2 regions of the Luteimonas sp. GW821-FHT14E02 genome follow, and region 1 is predicted to be linked to the other one. Evidence: riboswitches for the same ligand, from Rfam matches in the RefSeq annotation. Region 1 holds a riboswitch; the other holds the start of a gene.
The links. A riboswitch is a leader RNA that binds a small molecule or an ion and turns the genes downstream of it on or off. The one in region 1 is predicted to bind cobalamin.

Region 1 (9,594 bases):
ACTGCTGCTCGACCCTGGCTTTGAACTGACGTTGCGCCCGATGCGCTACCCGCAGTTCTACGAGATGTACCGCAACGCCATCCGCAACACCTGGACGGTGGAGGAAGTGGACTTCTCGCTGGACGTGAATGATCTGAAGCACAAGTTCGGCCCGGCCGAGCGGCATCTGATCGAACGGCTGGTGGCGTTCTTCGCCACCGGTGATTCGATCGTGTCCAACAATCTGGTGCTGAACCTGTACCAGCACATCAACGCGCCGGAAGCGCGCATGTACCTGTCTCGGCAGCTGTACGAGGAGGCGCTGCACGTGCAGTTCTACCTCACGCTGCTCGACACCTACCTGCCCGATCCGAACGAGCGCGCCAAGGCTTTCGCCGCGGTGGAAAACATCCCCTCGATCCGCAAGAAGGCCGAGTTCTGCTTCAAGTGGATCGACAGCATCCAGGACTTGCGCCGCGTCGAAACGCGCGAACAGCGCCGTCAGTTCCTGCTCAACATGGTCTGCTTCGCCGGCTGCATCGAGGGCCTGTTCTTCTTCGGCGCCTTCGCCTACGTGTACTACCTGCGTTCGCGCGGACTGCTGCACGGGTTGGCGTCCGGTACCAACTGGGTGTTCCGCGACGAGAGTTGCCACATGGCGTTCGCCTTCGAGGTGATCCGCACCGCGCGCGAGGAGGAGCCCGATCTGATCGACGACGATTTCCGCGCGCAAGTGGTGCAGATGATGCAGGAAGCGGTGGAGTGCGAGTTCGCCTTCGCGCAGGACACGCTCTCCGGCGGCGTCGCCGGGCTGTCGCCGAAGGACATGCGCGAGTACCTGGAATACTGCGCCGATCAGCGCATGGCCCAGCTCGGTATGCCGAAGCATTTCGGCGCGCGTAATCCTTTCCCCTTCATGGACCTGCAGGACGTGCAGGAGCTGACCAATTTCTTCGAACGGCGCGTCTCGGCCTATCAGGTGGGTGTGCAGGGTGAAGTCGGCTTCGACCACGCTTTCTAAGGACGTCATGACTCCCTTGCCCGATACCCAGCCGCGTGAAGCGCGGCTGCTGGAAATGGTGTTCCCCGATCACACCAACCACCTCGGCACGTTGTTCGGCGGCCAGGCCTTGGCCTGGATGGACAAGGCCGCCTTCATCGCCGCCTCGCGCTACGCGCGCCGCACCGTGGTGACGGCGCGCTCGGAGCAAGTGGATTTCAAACTGCCGATCCGCCAGGGCCAACTGGTGGAAACGGTGGCGCGCGTGATCGCCACCGGCAACAGTTCGATGCAGGTGGAAGTGGAATTGATCGCCGAGGATCTGCTCAGCGGCGAACGCGAGCTGTGCACGCGCGGCCGTTTCGTGATGATCGCGCTGGATGCGCGCGGCCGGCCGGCGCCGGTGCCGCGCCTGGTGGAATCGGACACGGATTGACGGCACGCCGCGTTGTCTCGCGGCGTGCCATTCCGTTCTCCCGCTTTGCGTATCAGGTCGTGCGCAACGCGTGTGCGGCCGAGACCATCGCCGTGAGCGCCGCGCGCGTTTCCGGCCAACCTCGCGTCTTCAGTCCACAATCCGGGTTCACCCACAACTGTTCTGCTGGCAATACCGCGCCGGCCTTCTGCAGCAATGCGGTCATCTCCGTCGTATCCGGAACGCGCGGCGAGTGGATGTCGTAGACACCTGGACCGATACCGTTCGGATAGCGGAAGCGCACGAAGGCATCCAGCAACTCCATGCGCGAGCGTGAGGTCTCGATGGAGATCACGTCGGCATCCATCGCCGCCACCGCCTCCATGATGTCGTTGAATTCCGAGTAGCACATGTGGGTGTGGATTTGCGTCTGGTCGGCGACGCCGGCGGCGCTGATGCGGAAGCATTCCACGGCCCAGTCGAGATAGGCGCGCCATTGCGCGCGCCGCAACGGCAGGCCTTCGCGCAGCGCCGGCTCGTCGATCTGGATCACGCCGATACCGGCGGCTTCCAGATCGAGCACTTCATCGCGCAGGGCGAGAGCGATCTGACGGCATGTACTCGCACGCGGCTGGTCGTCGCGCACGAACGACCATTGCAGCACCGTCACCGGGCCGGTCAACATGCCTTTCATTGGTTTGTCGGTGAGTGATTGCGCGTAGCGCGACCAGCGCACTGTCATCGGCGCCGGGCGCCGCACATCGCCGTACAGGATCGGCGGCTTGACGCAACGTGAGCCGTAGCTCTGCACCCAACCATGCTTGGTGAAGGCAAAGCCGTCGAGCTGCTCGCCGAAATACTCGACCATATCGTTGCGCTCGAACTCGCCGTGCACCAGCACGTCCAGACCGATCTCTTCCTGGAAACGCACGCAGCGTTCGGTCTCGGCTTCGAGGAACGCGTCGTAGTCGGCATCCGACCATTTGCCGGATTTGTATTTCGCGCGCGCCTCGCGCACGGCTTGCGTCTGCGGGAACGAGCCGATGGTGGTGGTGGGGAACGACGGCAGGCCGAAGCGCCGCGCCTGCGCGCTGTGTCGCTGCGGGTACGGCGACTTGCGCTGCGTGGCGACATCGTCGAGCGCGGCCACGCGCGCGGCAACGTCCGGCCGATGCACCTTGGCCGAGCGGCGGCGCGTCTCATAGCGCTCGCGCGCGACTTCCAGCGTGGAGCGGGCCGAACGCAGGCCGTTCAGGGCATCGCCGAGCGTGCGCAATTCCTCGATCTTCTGTCGCGCGAACGCCAGCCATGCGTGGATGTCGAACGGCAGCGCGGTTTCCAGCGTCGCATCGATCGGCACGTGCAGCAGCGAACATGAGGGCGCGACCTGCAGGCGTCCGGCATCGACGCGCGCCTGCGCGTGCTCCGCCAATGCGAGCGCGCGATCGAGATCGGTGCGCCAGATGTTGCGGCCATCGACCAGGCCGAGCGAGAGCACATGACGCGGCGGCAACGCATCGAGCACAGCATCGAGCTGCTCCGGCGCGCGCACGAGATCGATGTGCAAACCTTCGACGGGCAATTCCACGGCGAGCGCGAGATTGTCCTCGAGCGCGCCGAAATAAGTGGCCAGCAGCAGTTTCGGCCGCGCGGTGATGGCCAGCGTGCCGTAGGCCTTGCGATACGCCGCGTGATCGTCGTCATCCAGATCCTGCACCAGACAGGGTTCGTCGATCTGCACCCACGCCGCGCCCGCATCGCGCAATCGGCCGAGCCATTGCGCGTAGACAGGCAGCAGGCGGTCGAGCAGGGCGAGTCGATCGCTGCCGTCGACCGTCTTCGACAGCAGCAGGAAGCTCACCGGACCAAGCAGCACCGGCCTGGCGTCGATGCCAAGCGCCCTGGCTTCCAGGAATTCGTTGACGGCCTTGTCGCCGCGCAAGCGAAAACTCTGCTGCGCATGCAGTTCCGGCACCAGGTAGTGATAGTTGGTATCGAACCACTTGGTCATCTCCAATGCGTGCAGGTCGATGCCGTCCTTCTGCAAGCCGCGCGCGAGGGCGAAATAGCCGGTCAGCGGATCGTCATCGGCGAGTGCGCGATAGCGATCGGGAATGGCGTCGAGCGCGAACGCGGTATCGAGCACGTGGTCGTACAGCGAGAAGTCGTTGCAGGGCACGAGGTCGGCGCCGGCTTCGTATTGCAGTTTCCAGTGTCGCTCGCGCAGTCCGCGCGCGGTGTCTTGCAGTTGTTGCGGCGTGGCTTCGCCGCGCCAGTACGCTTCCAGCGCGCGCTTGAGTTCGCGCTTCGCGCCGATGCGCGGGAAGCCCAGGTTGCTGACAGTGATCATGTTGCGTGTCCTCGATTCGTGGCGAATGGAGGAACGAAGGCGGTACGCGTCGAAGTACCCGCAGTTGCGCGAGCCCTCCACCACGCCGGCGACCTTCGCCCCCTCGGGCGAACCGGAACCGACGAGCGGGCGCAAGGACAGGCCCCGGCCGGAAAGCCGCGGCGCACGTCCCGGCGCTTCCCCTCGGAAGTCCCAGGTCAAGGCAGGGATTGCTCCCTGGCCGCGGCAGGTCTTCGGGCTCGTGGACATGGGGCGCGGAGGCCCCGCCTACTGTTCGCCGCTTCCCGGGCTGCAGACCCAGTGCCATTGGCGAAGATCGTTTCCACACACCGCTGCGGGGCAGCGCCGGAATTGGCCCCCTGGCGAAGGTGTTCGCTGCGGGGCCGCACCGGCTTCCCTTTTAATTCCATCGCTTGATCTTGATGAAGCGATGCAAACCGTCGGCAAGTGGCAAATTACGCCCGAGGTCGGGAAGCGTCAAGGTCGCGAGGGCTTACATGAGAAATCGTTCTATGCCGCGCGGTGAAGTTCACCGCACGCCGTACACCGCATCGCGGATCTGCGTCGGAAAAGCGCCGGACATGCCTTCCAGCGCGGTGTTGGTGAGCGCCACCACGCTCCATCCGTTGCTGCGATCGACGAACCAGGCATGGCCGTAGACCCCGCCCCATTGCAGCGTGCCCTTCGCCTGCGGCGTCTTGGCCAGCACGGGATCGTCCAGCACGGCGCCGCCGTAGCCGAAGCCCCAGCCCGGGCCCTGGGTTTGCGCGTCGGCGCCGACCTGATCGGTGGTCATGCGCCTGACGGTGTCAGCACTCAACAGCGGAGCACCATCGCCGCGGATCGTTTCCAGCAAGCGCAGCACGTCGTCGGCCGTGCCAACCATGCCGGCGCCGCCTGACGGATATGCTCCAGCATCGAACGCCCGCGTCGGAGCGAAGCGCAAGCGCTCGCCCATCCATGCCGGCAGCGTCATTTCAAAGCGGTCGGACATGCGTCGCGGCCGGGGTTGGCCGTCGGCATACGGCACCACGACGCGCGGGGAATCCTGCACGGAGAACGCGGTATCGCGCATCTGCAAGGGCGTCGTCACCAGTTGCGCCACCGCCTCGGGCAGCGTGCTGGCGTTGGCGCGGGCGATCACCGCGCCGAGCACGTCGATGGCGAGCGAATAGCCCCACTGATGACCGGGCGGATAGAGCAACGGCGCCTCGGCAAGACGGCGCAGGTTTTCCTCCAGCGTGATGCCGGCCTCATCGAGGCCATCGGAAACACCGAGCCGGTGATACGGCGAATCGGCCGGTTCCTCGAACCCGTAACTCAACCCGGCGGTGTGCGTGAGCAGCTGATGCACGGTGATGACCGGTGTGCTGCCGTCCGCCAGTTTCGGTTTGAAGTCGGGCAGCCAGCGCGTCACCGGATCATCCAGACGCAGCTTGCCTTGCTCCACCAGCCGCAGCGCCGCCACGGTGACGATCGGTTTGGTGATCGAGGAGAAGCGGAAGATCCCATCCTCCGGCATCGGCCGCGCCGCCTCGCGATCGGCGAAACCCGCGGCACGGCGATACACCACCTTGCCGTCCTTGGCCACGAGCACGACGGTGCCGACGATACGTTCCTCGCGCAGCGCGCTATCGATCACCGCATCCAGCCGGTGGGGCAGATCGTCTTGAACCGCCGGCTCGGCGGCAGCCGGGCCTGGCTGCGCGGCCACGGCGAGGGCGAGCAGGGGGGCGAACAACAGGGACATGACGGCATCTCCGGAAAGGACGCCGCCACTGTGACGCCCCGATCCCTGAGCAAAAAGCCTGCTAGCCTGCACCTATCATGAAGAAAAACTTGATGATCAAGCCCGAACCCCTAGCCGGCCTGTCGGTATTCCGCACCGTCGCGCGACTGGGTAGCTTCACCCGCGCCGCCGACCATCTCGGCGTCAGCGCCTCGGCGGTTTCGCAAAGCGTGCGGGGGCTGGAAGGGCGGCTGGGCGTGCGCCTGTTCAACCGCACCAGCCGGCGCGTGGCGCTGAGCGAGGCGGGGCGCGAATTCCTGGCCCAGATCGACCCCTCGCTGGACCGTATCGACATCGCCATGCAACGCCTGCGCGCCGATCAGGGCCAGCCGTCCGGCCTGCTGCGGATCAATCTGTCCCGCCTGGTGGCGGGGCTGTACATCAACCCGCGATTGCCGGAGTTCCTGGCGCGTTATCCGCAGATCCAGGTCGAACTGTTCACCGACGACACCCTCGCCGACGTGGTGGCCGGCGGCTTCGACGCCGGCATCCGCATCGGCCACAAACTGGCCCAGGACATGGTGGCGCGACCGATCAGCGGCCCCTTGCGCCGCGCCATCGTCGCCACCCCCGAGTATCTGCGCCGCCACGGCACGCCGCGCGCGCCGGCCGATCTGGCTGGCCACGACTGCATCCGCTTCCGCATGCCCGGCAGCGGCCGTCTCGAACCCTGGAGTTTCGTCGACGACGGCCGCGAACTGCAGATGGACGTGCAGGGCCGCCTGATCTACACCGACGACCGCATGGCGCGCGAGGCCGCGCGCGACGGGCTTGGCCTGGCGCAACTCTTCGTGGAAACGGTCAAGGCCGATCTGGCGGACGGACGCCTGGTCCGGGTGCTGGCCGAATACGCGCCCGCGCTCCCGGGTTTCTACATCTACTACCCGGCGCGCGAGCACATGCCGCCCAAGCTGCGGGCATTCGTGGATTTCCTCTGCGAGCCCATGGGGCGGACCGGAACGGGATAGCCCCTTCTTGATTTCGATATATCTTAGATATATCTTTTACCCAACTTCCGATATATCGAATCCCCATGCGCCTTCATTCCTGGTTCCACCGCCATCACGCTCACCATCACCCGCACTTCGACCACGACTTCGATCCGACCCTGCACGCCAGCCGCCGCGGCTTCTTCGACCGGTTTGGCGGAGACGACATCTTTTCCGACGACATGGGCCGCCGCCACGGCGGCCATCGCGGCGGCGGGCGCATGCTCGGCCACGGCGATCTCAAGCTCCTTCTGCTCGGCCTGATCGAGCAGCAGCCGCGCCATGGTTACGAACTGATCCGCATCATCGAAGAGATGTTCCACGGCCGTTACTCGCCCAGCCCCGGCGCGATCTACCCCACCCTGACCATGCTCGAGGAAATGGGCCACGCCCAGGCCGAAGCCGAAACCGGCGGCCGCAAGCTCTACTCGATCACCGACGCCGGCCGCGCCTATCTCAACGAAAACCGCGCCGCCGTCGACACCGTGATCGCCCGCACCGAACACCGCGCCCGCGAAGCCGCCAAGGAAGCCGCGCCGATGACCGTGCGACGCGCCATGCACGCGCTCAAGCACGCCCTGCTGTCGCGCCGCGCCGACTGGGACGATGCCGAAGCCCGCCGCATCGCCGCGATCCTCGAACGCGCCACCGCCGAGATCCTCTCCGGCGAGCGTCGTGACTGAAGCAGCGCCGTCACGCGCGGCGCCGCTCGATGCGTGGCTTGCCCGCTGCGCATCGCGCGGTTTGCGCTTGACCGCTCCGCGCAAGGCCGTGCTGTGCGCGTTGCACGAAACCAATGGTTGGCTCGATGCCGTTGCATTGTTCCAGCGCGCGCGGCGGCATTGCGCGAGGATTAGTCTGCCGACTGTCTATCGTTCGCTGCACGAACTGGAAACGTTGGGCTTGGTCGACGTGCATGCGCAAGGGCGCAATGCCCGCAGTTTGTGGTCGTTGCATGACGCCGCAAGCGCGGTGCGCGGCAATGCCGATGTTCTCGCGCTTGAACTGCTTGCCCGCCTCGCCGATAGGCTTGGTTACCGTTTGGACCCACTTCACGGCAAAAACCAATGAAAGGAACGGGAAGGTTCTTTGGCATCGCTAAAGTCTCTGCGGCGCTTCTGGTCCCCACACTATTCCCTTGGCACTCACCTCCAGCCCTGCAAGGCACCTGATCCGGGTCCAGGGAAGAGTTGCCGTTTCATACTCGATGATCTCGTACTCTCGGCCGCAAGTTTGCCAACTTTGACAGGGCGCCACGTTGGGAGGCTCGTTCCACGAAATCAACGATAGCTGATGCAGTTCGTCCCATGCTTCCGCCAAGACCGGGAATTCGCCAAACGACTCGGCATGAACCTGATCTTCAACCACGAAGATATTTGGCATGACACCTCATCCCTGATTTGAATTTGTTGCCTTGAAGCAGCATTCGGCTCGAATGCTAGACATCACCCAATGCCCGTTCCCATGCAGCCACCGGCCCCGGCCTCCGGCGAAACAAGGGATGGCAATCAGGATTGATCACTTTGCTCCAACATGAGTACACCTTCGGACTACGCGTCGCCAGCTTGTTCTGCAAATGCTTCCACTCATATTCGAGCTGTCCCTGGCTGACGCGAATAGGCGGGATCGACCGGACGGGACCGAGTTTCGAGCGATCAAAGGAATAGCCGCGTCTGGTCGCTTCGTCATGAACCGCGGCCAGATATGCATTGATCGCCAGCCGCGGCTGCGCGTGTGCCTTGAACCGCTCCAACTGCGGATGACGCGTATAGCCCCGCGTCTCGCCACGAAGCACGGCCTTGGCCAGTAGCGCTTCGCGCCACAAGGCCACCAATCCTTGAGGATCAAGATATTTCGGATGCAGGGACCATAGACGCATACAACAATGTCAACCCTTCTAATCTTCAGTACGCACTGTCACGGTGCTTTAAACGTGCAACAAAAACGTTGTGTGCTGAGAGCATCTATCGCCCCCAGATGGCGACGCGAAATCTAGCGGCGAAATTGCGACCGAAGCACTAAGGTTCTGGACTGAACCAGCGTATCTATGCCGCGACCTGCTCCCGAAGAAAATCGATGAACACCCGCAACTTCGTCGCCATATGCTCCCGCGCCGGGTAGTAGATGAAAAACCCGGGGAAGGGCTCCAGGTCATCATCGAGCACCCGCTGCAGCGTGCCATTGACTAGATCCGCCGCCGCCTCCGCCTCGAACTGCTGACTGAGCCCAAGCCCCGCACGCGCAGCCTCGCGCGCGAGGCCGCTGTCGTTGAAGATCAAACGCCCGTGGACCTCGACTTCGAAGTCGCGTCCGTCGCGGGTGAATTCGTAGGGCATCAGTCGTCCGCTGCTCAGGCGGTGGCGGATGCAGTCGTGGTGGACGAGGTCGGCCGGGGTGCGCGGCGGCGGGTGGCGGCGGAAGTAGGCGGGGGAGCCCACGACCACCTGGCGCTGCATCGGTCCGACGGGCAGGGCGATCATGTCCTTGGCCAGGCATTCGCCGAGGCGGATGCCGGCGTCGAAGCCGCCGGCCACCAGATCAGCCAGGCTCGGATCGACGAACAGTTCCACCTCCACTTCGGGATAGCGCGCGGCGAAGGCGGACAGTCGCGGGATCACCAGCTGCTGGGCGGCGATGCGGGAGAGGTTGATGCGCAGGCGGCCGGCGGGGCGGTCGCGGACGAGGTCGAGGTCGTCGAAGGCGGCTTCGATCAGCTGCAGGCCGGGCGAGACCTGTTGCAGGAAGCGGGCGCCATGTTCGGTCAGGCCGACGCGGCGGGTGGTGCGGTTGAGCAGGCGCACGCCCAGCTGGGATTCGAGCGTCCGCACGGTCTGCGACAGCGCGGAGGGCGAGACCGCCAGTTCGGCGGCGGCGCGGGTGAAGCTGGCGTGGTGCGCGACGCGGGCGAAGGCGACGACGGCGGGAAGCGGGGCGGCGGCCATTGTGAAGCCAGAGTTCAAAGAAGGTTCTGATATTGCCGGTTTATCCGTGCAGTCGCCAGCGCGACACTGGCGCTCCCTTCTTCAACCGGGTCCAGGCCATGCCGCTTCGCCCGCATTTCTCGATCACGGC
Region 2 (9,594 bases), on a different contig from region 1:
GTGGATCTGGCTGTGACCTTGCGCGTCGCTGAGGAAAGTCTTGGCCGCCGTGCGGAAATGACCGCGCGCCTCACCGGGGCCGATCTCGGCGGCCGGCGCATAGAACGTCCAGTCCAGATCCTCGGCGCTCCGATAAATGCCGAGCGCATCGCGCGCGGCCAGCGCGAAGGGTTTGTAGGCGGCAGGGAAATCCGGCGCGTCGACCAGTTGCAGGCCGGGCGCGATCTCCAGGCTGCCGGCGCCGCCCACCACGACCAGGCGGCGGATGCCGGCGGCGCGCGCGGCGGCGATCAGCTGGGTGGCCACGGTCGACAGCGTCGAGGCAGTCTCGGGCGAGGCCGGGCCGTAGGCGCTGGCCAGCACGTCGTGGCCGCGGACGGCGGCGGTGAGGGCGTCGTGGTCGTCGAGCGCGGCGATCACGATGCGGGCGCCGTCGAGTTCCGGCGGCAGGTTGGCGTCGCTGCGCACGACGGCGGTGACGCTATGGCCGCGATCGAGCGCGGTGCGGGCGATCTGGCGACCGATCTTGCCGGTGGCGCCGACGAGGGCGATGTTCATGGCGTGCTCCAGGGAGTGGGGAAACCGGAGAGCAGGATAGTTGCCTGAAATCGATCGAAAAACCGCGTATAAGGCGAATATCTGTTGCTCGAATCGATCAAATCAATCAAATGGACCGGATGACGGCGGTGGCCGTATTCGTCGAAGTCGCCGAGCGCGGCAGCCTGACTGCGGCGGCCGAGACACTCGACATGTCGCGGGCGATGGTGACGCGCTATCTGGCCGAACTGGAAAGCTGGCTCGGCGCGCGCGTCTTCCATCGCACCACGCGCCGGATCAGCCTCACGGCCGCCGGCGAGCAGGCGCTCTCGCGCTGCCGCCAGATGCTCGATCTGGGCGATGAACTGCGCAACGCGGTCGGCGAGCGTGCGGGCGCGGCGCCGCACGGGCGATTGCGGATCACCTGCAGCACCTCGTTCGGGCAATGCCAGATGGCCGCGGCGGTGGCCGATTACGTGACGCGGCATCCGGGCACGTCGATCGACATGCTGCTGGCCGATCGCACCGTGAATCTGGTCGAGGAGCGCATCGATCTGGCCATCCGCATCACCCATGCACTCGATCCCAACCTGGTCGCGCGCAAGCTGTCGGTGTGCGGCTCGGCGTTGTGCGCATCACCCGGCTATCTCGCGGCGCACGGCACACCACGCCGTGCCGAGGACCTGATGCGGCACAATTGCCTCACCCATCACTTCGTCGGCAAGAGTCTGTGGCATTTGCGGCACGAGGGCCGCGAAGTGGCGGTGGCGGTCGGCGGCAGCATCAGCGCGAACGAGGCCAGCGTGCTGCTGGCGGCGGTACGCGCCGATGCCGGCATCGCCATGATGCCGACGTACCAGGTGCGGCCGTTGCTGCGTTCGGGTGAGTTGATCGAGGTGTTGCCCGAGTACCACGTCGAGCCGATGGGCTTGTACGGCGTGTACGCGACGCGGCGGCAGTTGCCTGGCCTGGTGCGGAGCTTCCTCGATTTCCTCGCCGAGCGTTTCGGCGATACGCCGCCCTGGGATGTCGCTTAGAAATTCGAGTATTTGTTTTGGAGAACGATTTGAAATTTCCGTATTCGTTGGCGCTGTTCGATCTCGACGGCACGCTCGTCGACACCGCAGTCGACATCGCCGAGGCAGTCAATCGCACATTGGCGGACTGGAAACTTCCGCAGGTCGAGGAGGCGGTGATCCGCGGCTGGATCGGCGATGGCGCGCGTGTCCTGGTCGAGACCGCGTTCCGCCACGTGGACAGCGATGTCGCCGTCGACGATGTCATGGAAGGTTTCATGGTGCATTACGGCGAGACGCTGCTGCTGCGTGCACAGCTGTATCCCGGTGTGGCCGAAACGCTGGAAGCGTTGCAGTCGCAGGGCGTCGCGCTCGCGGTGTGTACCAACAAGCCGCAACGCTATGTGCGGCCGTTGCTCGAACATCTGGGCATCGCCGAGCGTTTCGGCGCGATGGTCGGCGGCGACACCTTGCCGGAACGCAAGCCCAGCGCGTTGCCGCTGCTGCATCTGGCGCAGTTGTTCGGTCGCGAACCTGACGATTGCGTGATGATCGGCGATTCCGCCACCGACGCCGCCGCGGCGAAGGCCGCGGCGATGCCGCTGGTGCTGGTGAGTTATGGCTATCCGCGCGGCTTCGATCTGCGGAGCACGCAGGCGTTGGCGGTCATCGACGACATGCGGGCGCTGCTTTCGCTGCACCCGCAGGCGTCCGGCGTCGCCTCGGCATCGATCGCCTGAGGCGAGCCGCCATTTTTCAACGCGGCTGGTAGCGCAGGCTGAGGCCGTATTCGCGGCCCGGCTGGTTGTACCAGTCCACCGTTTCGTAGCGCTTGTCGAAGACGTTGCCGGCGCGCGCCTGCAACGTCCATGCCGGTGAGAACGCGTATTCCAGGCGCAGATCGGTGGTGCCGTAGCCGCCGAGCCGCTTCGTGTTGGCCGGATCGTCGTAGCGATGGCTGGCGCCGGCGACGGTGATGCCGAAACGGAAATCGCCGAAAGCGCGATCCAGATCGATGCGGCCGATGTTGCGCGCGCGACGCGCGAGCAGGTTGCCGTAATCGGCATCGGGCGTGCCGTCGGGGTTGCGCTTGCTGCGGTTGCGCGGCGAGATGAAGCTCCACTGCGTGGAGACATCCCAGCCTGCGATCGTGGTCTCGAAGGTCAGCTCGGCGCCGCGCACGCGGGCCTTGTCGACGTTGTAGCCCTCGCCGATGTAGTTCGGCGGCGGGAACTCGAACACGATCAGATCGTCGAACCGGCTTTCGTAGAGGTTGAAAGTCCAGCTCAGCAGTTCGGTGTGCTGGCCGATGCCGATATTGAGCGTTTTGGAGGTTTCCGGATCGAGATCGGGACTGGCCGAGCCCGGGAAGTACAGATCGTTGAAGGTCGGCGCCTTGAAACCGGTAGCGTAGTTGGCACTCAAGCGGAAGCCGTCGCCGAACTTCATGCCCCAGCCCACGCCGCCGGTGGTGTGGTTGCCGAACTGTTCGTTGTCGTCGTTGCGCACGCTCAGTTGCAGTTGATGCGCGCCGAAGCTGCCCTGGTACTCGGCGAACACGCCGGTGTTGTCGCGCTCCGTTTCCGCGTAGTCCGCCGTACTGGTGATCTTGTCGTTCTGCCAGTCGGCGCCGGCGGAGATCAGATGATTGGCGGTGAGCGTGAAGTCTGCCTGCAACGAAGCGGTGTCGCGGCGCGTGTCGAAGGTGCTCACGTGCGCGCGTGCCTTGCCGGATTGCTCGAAGTAGGAATCCGCCTTGTCGTAGCTGCGGCCGGCCTGCAGGTTCACGGCCACGCGCTCGGATGGCGTCCAGCCGAGCTTGGCGCCGGCCACCTGCTGCACGTTCCTGGCGAAGTTGCCGGCGAAGAGGCTGCCGTCGAATTCGGTGTCGGCTTCGGCACGCAGGGCATGGCCTTCCAGCGTGAACGTCTCGCCCAGCTCGAGGCCGCCGCGCAGATTGAGCGAGCGGTTGCGATTGCCGTCGCGATCGGGTTCGTCGGCGAAGCAACCAGCGAATGGGTTAGTCGAACCGCGACAGGCGTTGATGCCGTCGGTGCGCGAGTAAGCCACGTCGGCGCCATACCAGCCGCGTTCACCGCCGCCACCGAAGCCGGCGCTGGCTTCGCGCAGGTTGTGGCTGCCGATGCCGAGACGGAAGCGCGGCGTGAACTTGCCCTGGTCGCGACGCGTGAAGATCTGGATCACGCCACCGATCGCTTCCGAGCCGTACAGGCTCGAACGCGGGCCGCGCACGATCTCGACGCGGTCGATCTGTTCGACCGGCAAATCCTGGAACGCCGTCGCGCCGTTGGTGGCGGGGCCGATGCGGATGCCGTCGACCAGGACCAGCACGTGGCCGGAGCCGCTGCCGCGCATGAACACGCTGGTGACCTTGCCGGGACCGCCGGAGTTGCCGATGTCGACACCGGCGCGGCCGCGCAGCAGATCGGGCAGGTCGCGCGCCTGGCTGCGTTCGATCTCCTCGCGGTCGATCACTTCGGCCGGGAACAGGCTGTCGATCAGCGGTACCTGCGTGCGCGTGGCGGTGACGATCACTTCGTCGAGATCGGTCGCGGCCTCGGGCTCGGCGAAAGCCAGCGACGGCAGCAGCGCGCAGGCGGCGGCGAGCGGCAGGACGCGGAGGTGGATGGTTCGGAATCGCGGATTATTGCGAGAGGATCCGCGGCATGCGCGGGGTTGAGCGTGCATCGAATGTTCTCCATCGCGTGCACCCACGCACGCGCCGAGCCAATGGGAGTCGCGAGGAGAAGAGGAAGTGCGAGGCAGAACGAGCGCAACGGGCGCCAGCGCCGCCGCAATGCCCTCCGCATCGCAACCTGTCGACTCCAAGGCCGGTCTCCGGGCTTACGAGTTGAAGTCGTGACCGACTTCGGCCGCGGCGCCTTCCCGTGTCGAAACACAGTGGCGAATGCGTTGGCGTGACTCGCTTACCGTTGCGGGGGCAGCGCCGGAATGGTCGATGCGCAGTAGCGCGCGACGTCACCGGCTTCCCGTTTCAATCCGCTGGCATTGGAAAGTCCGCGCGTGGATGCACGGGCTCTTGCGAAGGGACTCGCGCAATGCCTTTGGATCACCTCGAAGCGCGGCGATTGTATGCGATTGCGCCGGGGGCCGCCGCTTCCGGCTCGGCTGGCCGCATGCCGGGGTGGTTCAGTCCTTGTCGGGCTCGTCGAAGAATCCGAACGACGGCGCGGCATCTTCTTCCTGATGATGCGTGGTCGTCACCGGCCCGGCGGCGGGTCGGCCGCGTGGCGCGGGCAGTTGCGCGATCGCGGCCTCGGCCTCGGCGACGAGCTGCGCACGGCGCGCCTCCGGCACTTCCTGCCAGTGGCAGTCGCACAGCGCGCCTTCCAGCGCGTAGAGCAGGTTGAGGCTGGGCTTGAAGCCGGCACGCTTGACGCGCATGAAGGCCTCGACCGGTCCGGCGGCGGCAAGATCGTCGAGCGTGCGCAGCCCGACCTGCCGCAGCCAGGCGGCGCTCTTCGGGCCGACGTTGCGCAATTTCAGCGGAGCGCTCATCGCGGCCTCATCCCAGTGATGCCACGAAGAGGGCGGCGATCGCTTCCAGGCCGGCCTGATCGTCGGTGTCGAAGCGAGCCAACGCCGGGCTGTCCAGATCGAAGACGCCGATCAGGGCACCGTCCGGCCGGACCAGCGGCACCACCAGTTCCGAACGCGAGGCGGCATCGCAGGCGATGTGGTCGGGCACGGCGTGCACGTCCTCGACGCGCTGCGTCTGCCGGCTGCGCGCCGCCGCGCCGCACACGCCCTTGTCGAGCGGAATGCGCACACAGGCCGGCAGGCCCTGGAACGGGCCGACCACCAGTTCGGTGCCGTCGTAGAAGTAGAAGCCGACCCAGTTCAGATCGGGCAGGGCGTGGTACACCAGCGCGGAGAGATTGGCGGCATTGGCGATGCGGTCGCGTTCGCCGGCGAGCAGTGCCTTGGCCTGTTCGGCGAGCTGCGCGTACTGCTCGCGCTTGCTGCCGCTTAGACTGGAAGAAGTGAACATGTGTGCAGTCTAGCAACAGGCCATCCGCAGGAGGCGGCGATGCCACAACCCGGTCACGGCCCCCATCCTGGCGGCTTCTACGTCACCGGCACCGATACCGGTGCCGGCAAGACGCTGGCCAGCTGCGCGCTGCTGCACGCATTGCGTGCCGAAGGCTGGCGCGCGGTCGGCATGAAGCCGCTGGCCAGCGGTTGCACGCGCACCGCGGAAGGCTGGCGCAACGAGGACGCGTTGGCGCTGCAGGCGGCGGGCGATCCGGTGGCGCGCTACGAGGACGTGAATCCCTACGCGCTGCCGCGGCCGCTGGCGCCGGAGCTGGCCGCGCGCGATGCCGGCGTGGAGATCACGCTCGATCCCATCCTCGAAGCCCACGACAGACTGTCGGCGCAGGCGGACATCGTGGTGGTGGAGGGCGTCGGTGGCTGGGCCGCGCCGCTGTCAGGCAGTCTCGATCAGGTCGACCTCGTGCATGCATTGGGCCTGCCGGTGATCCTCGTGGTCGGTCTGCGGCTGGGTTGTCTGAACCATGCTCGACTGACCGCGCGCGCGATCACCGACGACGGCGCGCATCTCGTCGGCTGGATCGCGAGCGAAGTCGATCCCGGGATGGAAAGCCGCGACGAGAATTTCATGCTGCTGCAGCAGCGGATTTCCGCGCCTTGCCTGGGGCGGCTGCCGTTCGCTGCCGCACCAGACGCCAGCGTATTGGCCGACCGTCTGTCAGTTGCTCAGGCTTTGCACCCGGTATCAACATAACTTTCGGCACAGTCATCCAGATCGCTAAATGCTATCCTGACCAGTACAAGAATTAATGTCCCCCTTGTCCGGCCCCTGTTCCCGGAGTTTTTCCATGGCGATGCATTCCCGAACGCTGGCGTTGTCCGGCGCGCTCCTCCTAGTGCTGGCGGCCTGCGGTAAAGGCCAGGAAGCGGGCCCTGGCGGCCCCGGTGGCGGAATGCCGCCGCCGCAAGTCGGCGTGGTCCAAGCCAAGGCCGGCAGCATCACGTTGCAGCAGGACATGGTCGGCAGACTCGCCGCCTATCGCAGCGCCGACGTGCGCGCCCGCGTTCCCGGCGTGCTGCAGAAGCGCGTGTACGAAGAAGGCAGCGATGTCCGTGAAGGGCAGGAGCTCTTCGTCATCGATCCTTCGCAGCTGCGCGCGGATCTGGGCCAGGCGCAAGGGTCGCTGGCGCAGGCGCAGGCCAACTACGCCAACGCCAAGACCGCGGCCGAGCGCGCGCGTCGCCTGCTGCCGCAGAAGTACATCTCGCAATCCGATTACGACGATGCGCTCGCCACCGAGCGGACCACCGCGGCGCAGGTGCAGACCGCGCGTGCCGCCGTCGACAACGCGCAGATCAATCTCGGCTACGCCAGCGTGCGTGCGCCGATCGCCGGTCGCGCCGGCAAGCAGCAGGTCACCGAGGGCGCGCTGGTCGGGCAGGGCGCGACGACGCTGCTCACCACCGTCGACCAGATCGACCCGCTGTATGTGAACTTCTCCATGAGCGTGACGGAGCTGAGCCAGGTCCGCCGTCTGCAGGGCAACACGCCCAGCGGCAAGGCGGAAGTGGACGTCCTGCTTCCGGATGGTTCGCTGTATTCGCACAAGGGCACGCTCGACTTCTCCGGCGACACCGTCGATCCGGCGACCGGCGCGGTCGCCTTGCGCGCCACGCTGCCCAATCCGGAACGGACGCTGCTGCCCGGCACGTATGTCACGCTCAAGGCATCGCTCGGTTCGATCTCCAGTGCGTTCCTGATTCCGCAGGCGGCGGTGCAGCGCGATGCGCAGAGCGCCTATGTCCTGACCGTCGGCAAGGACGGCATGGTGGCGCGCAAGGACATCGATGCCGATCGCAGCCAGGGCACGAACTGGATCGTGACCAGGGGCGTGACGGACGGCGATCAGATCATCGTCTCGGGCCTGCAGGCCGTCGGCATGGCGCAGCAGATGGGCGGCGGCAAGCCGGTCAAGGTCAATGCCACGCCCTGGCAGCCGGAAGGGGCCGCTGGCGCTCAGGGTGCCCCGGGTGCCGCCAAGCCTGGCGCAGCCGCGCCCGGAAACGACGCGCCCGACAAGAACGCAGAAGCCGCGCAACAACAAAAGACCGGTGACGCGGCCACGAAGAAGGACTGATCCCTCATGTCCAGATTTTTCATTCACCACCCGGTCTTCGCCTGGGTCATCGCGATCCTGATCAGCCTGGGCGGCGCCCTGGCGATCATGAGCCTCGGCGTCGAGTCGTATCCGAACATCGCCCCGCCGCAGGTCACGGTGAGCGCCAGCTACTCCGGCGCGAGCGCGGAGACGGTCGAAGGCGCGGTCACGCAGGTGATCGAGCAGGAACTGACGGGTATCGACAACCTCGATTACTTCAGCTCCTCCTCGAGCGCCACCGGCGGCGCCTCGATCACGCTCACCTTCAAGCCCGGCACCGATCCCGACATCGCCCAGGTGCAGGTGCAGAACAAGGTCTCGCTGGCGACGCCGCGCCTGCCCTCGGAAGTGACCCGGCAGGGCGTGGTGGTGGCCAAGCAGAACCCCGGCTTCCTGATGGTGCTGGCGCTGCGCAGCGACACCGGCGCGCTCGACGAGCATGCAATGGCCGACATCGTCGGTTCACGCGTGCTCGACCAGATCGCGCGCGTGCCCGGCGTCGGCGGCACCCAGCAGTTCGGCGGCGAGTATGCGATGAACATCTGGCTCAACCCGGAGAAGCTGCGAGGCTTCGGGTTGTCGGCCACGCAGGCGCTGACCGCGGTGCAGGGGCAGAACGTGCAGTTCGCCGCCGGCAGCATCGGCGCGGCACCGTCGCCGAAGGGACAGGCGTTCACCGCCACGGTCTCGGCCGAGGGCCGCTTCAGCACGCCGGAAGAGTTCGGCAACATCATCCTGCGCGCCAACAACGACGGCAGCACGGTGCGCCTGAAGGATGTCGCCCGTATCGAGAAGGGCGCGGTGTCGTATGCCGCCAGCCTGCGCTGGAGCGGCGCGCCCGCCGCCGGCTTCGCCGTGCAGCTCGCCCCCGGCGCCAACGCGCTCGGCGTGGCCGAGGCGGTGAAGGCGCGCATGAAGGAACTGGAAGCCAGCTTCCCGCCGGGCGTGACCTGGTTCGCGCCCTACGACACGTCCACCTTCGTGCAGGTCTCGATCGAGGAAGTGGTCAAGACGCTGATCGAGGCGGTCGTGCTCGTGTTCCTGGTGATGCTGATCTTCCTGCAGAACCTGCGCGCGACGATCATCCCCACGCTGGTGATCCCGGTGGCCCTGCTCGGCACCTTCGTCGGCATGTACTTCATCGGCTTCACCATCAACCAGCTCAGCCTGTTCGGCATGGTGCTGGCGATCGGCATCGTGGTGGACGACGCGATCGTGGTGATCGAGAACGTCGAACGCATCATGACCGAGGAAGGCCTCTCGCCCGAGGAAGCCACCATCAAGGCGATGGGACAGATCAGCGGCGCGGTGGTGGCGATCACCGTGGTGCTGGCGGCCGTGTTCGTGCCCAGTGCGTTCCAGGGCGGCAGCGCCGGCGAGATCTACAAGCAGTTCGCGCTCACCATCGCGCTGGCGATGGCGTTCTCGGCGTTCCTGGCGCTCGGCTTCACGCCGGCGCTGTGCGCGACCATGCTCAAGCCGACGGGGCATCACGAGAGCCGCAATCCGATCTTCCGCGGCTTCAACAAGGTCTACGACTGGGTCAGCAACACCTACGTCGGCCACATCACCAGCGCGATTCGTCATGCGCCGCTGTGGATGATCGTGTTCGGCCTGCTCACCGCGCTGTGCATCTTCGTGTACACGCGACTGCCCGGCAGCTTCTTGCCGGAAGAAGACCAGGGCTATGCACTGGCGATCGTGCAGCTGCCGCCGGGCGCCACGCTCGAGCGCACCGAGAAGGTGATGGACCAACTGCTCCAGGTCGTCGAAAAGCAGGATGGCTATGAGGGCGTGTTCACCGTCTCCGGCTTCAGCTTCATCGGCCAGAGCGAAAGCGCGGGCAT

Region 2: it holds a riboswitch for cobalamin, as region 1 does, so the genes downstream of both, btuB (TonB-dependent vitamin B12 receptor) here and metE (5-methyltetrahydropteroyltriglutamate--homocysteine S-methyltransferase) in region 1, are expected to answer to the same signal.

The regions. Positions count from the first base shown of each region.
Region 1 covers NZ_JBXAPK010000001.1:484,221-493,814, reverse strand. The annotation lists gene AC1RNP_RS02090 (ribonucleotide-diphosphate reductase subunit beta) at 1-1,000, shown strand, start outside; gene AC1RNP_RS02085 (acyl-CoA thioesterase) at 1,008-1,415, shown strand; gene metE (5-methyltetrahydropteroyltriglutamate--homocysteine S-methyltransferase) at 1,468-3,744, opposite strand; cobalamin riboswitch at 3,952-4,202, opposite strand; gene AC1RNP_RS02075 (serine hydrolase domain-containing protein) at 4,274-5,494, opposite strand; gene AC1RNP_RS02070 (LysR family transcriptional regulator) at 5,587-6,501, shown strand; gene AC1RNP_RS02065 (PadR family transcriptional regulator) at 6,567-7,205, shown strand; gene AC1RNP_RS02060 (Fur family transcriptional regulator) at 7,129-7,593, shown strand; gene AC1RNP_RS02055 (pyrimidine dimer DNA glycosylase/endonuclease V) at 7,961-8,401, opposite strand; gene AC1RNP_RS02050 (LysR family transcriptional regulator) at 8,568-9,464, opposite strand; gene AC1RNP_RS02045 (RidA family protein) at 9,563-9,594, shown strand, end outside.
Region 2 covers NZ_JBXAPK010000002.1:2,331-11,924, forward strand. The annotation lists gene AC1RNP_RS03120 (NAD(P)-dependent oxidoreductase) at 1-558, opposite strand, end outside; gene AC1RNP_RS03125 (LysR family transcriptional regulator) at 669-1,574, shown strand; gene gph (phosphoglycolate phosphatase) at 1,604-2,293, shown strand; gene btuB (TonB-dependent vitamin B12 receptor) at 2,310-4,262, opposite strand; cobalamin riboswitch at 4,387-4,611, opposite strand; gene AC1RNP_RS03140 (TfoX/Sxy family protein) at 4,725-5,093, opposite strand; gene AC1RNP_RS03145 (GAF domain-containing protein) at 5,101-5,586, opposite strand; gene bioD (dethiobiotin synthase) at 5,626-6,342, shown strand; gene AC1RNP_RS03155 (efflux RND transporter periplasmic adaptor subunit) at 6,437-7,726, shown strand; gene AC1RNP_RS03160 (multidrug efflux RND transporter permease subunit) at 7,733-9,594, shown strand, end outside.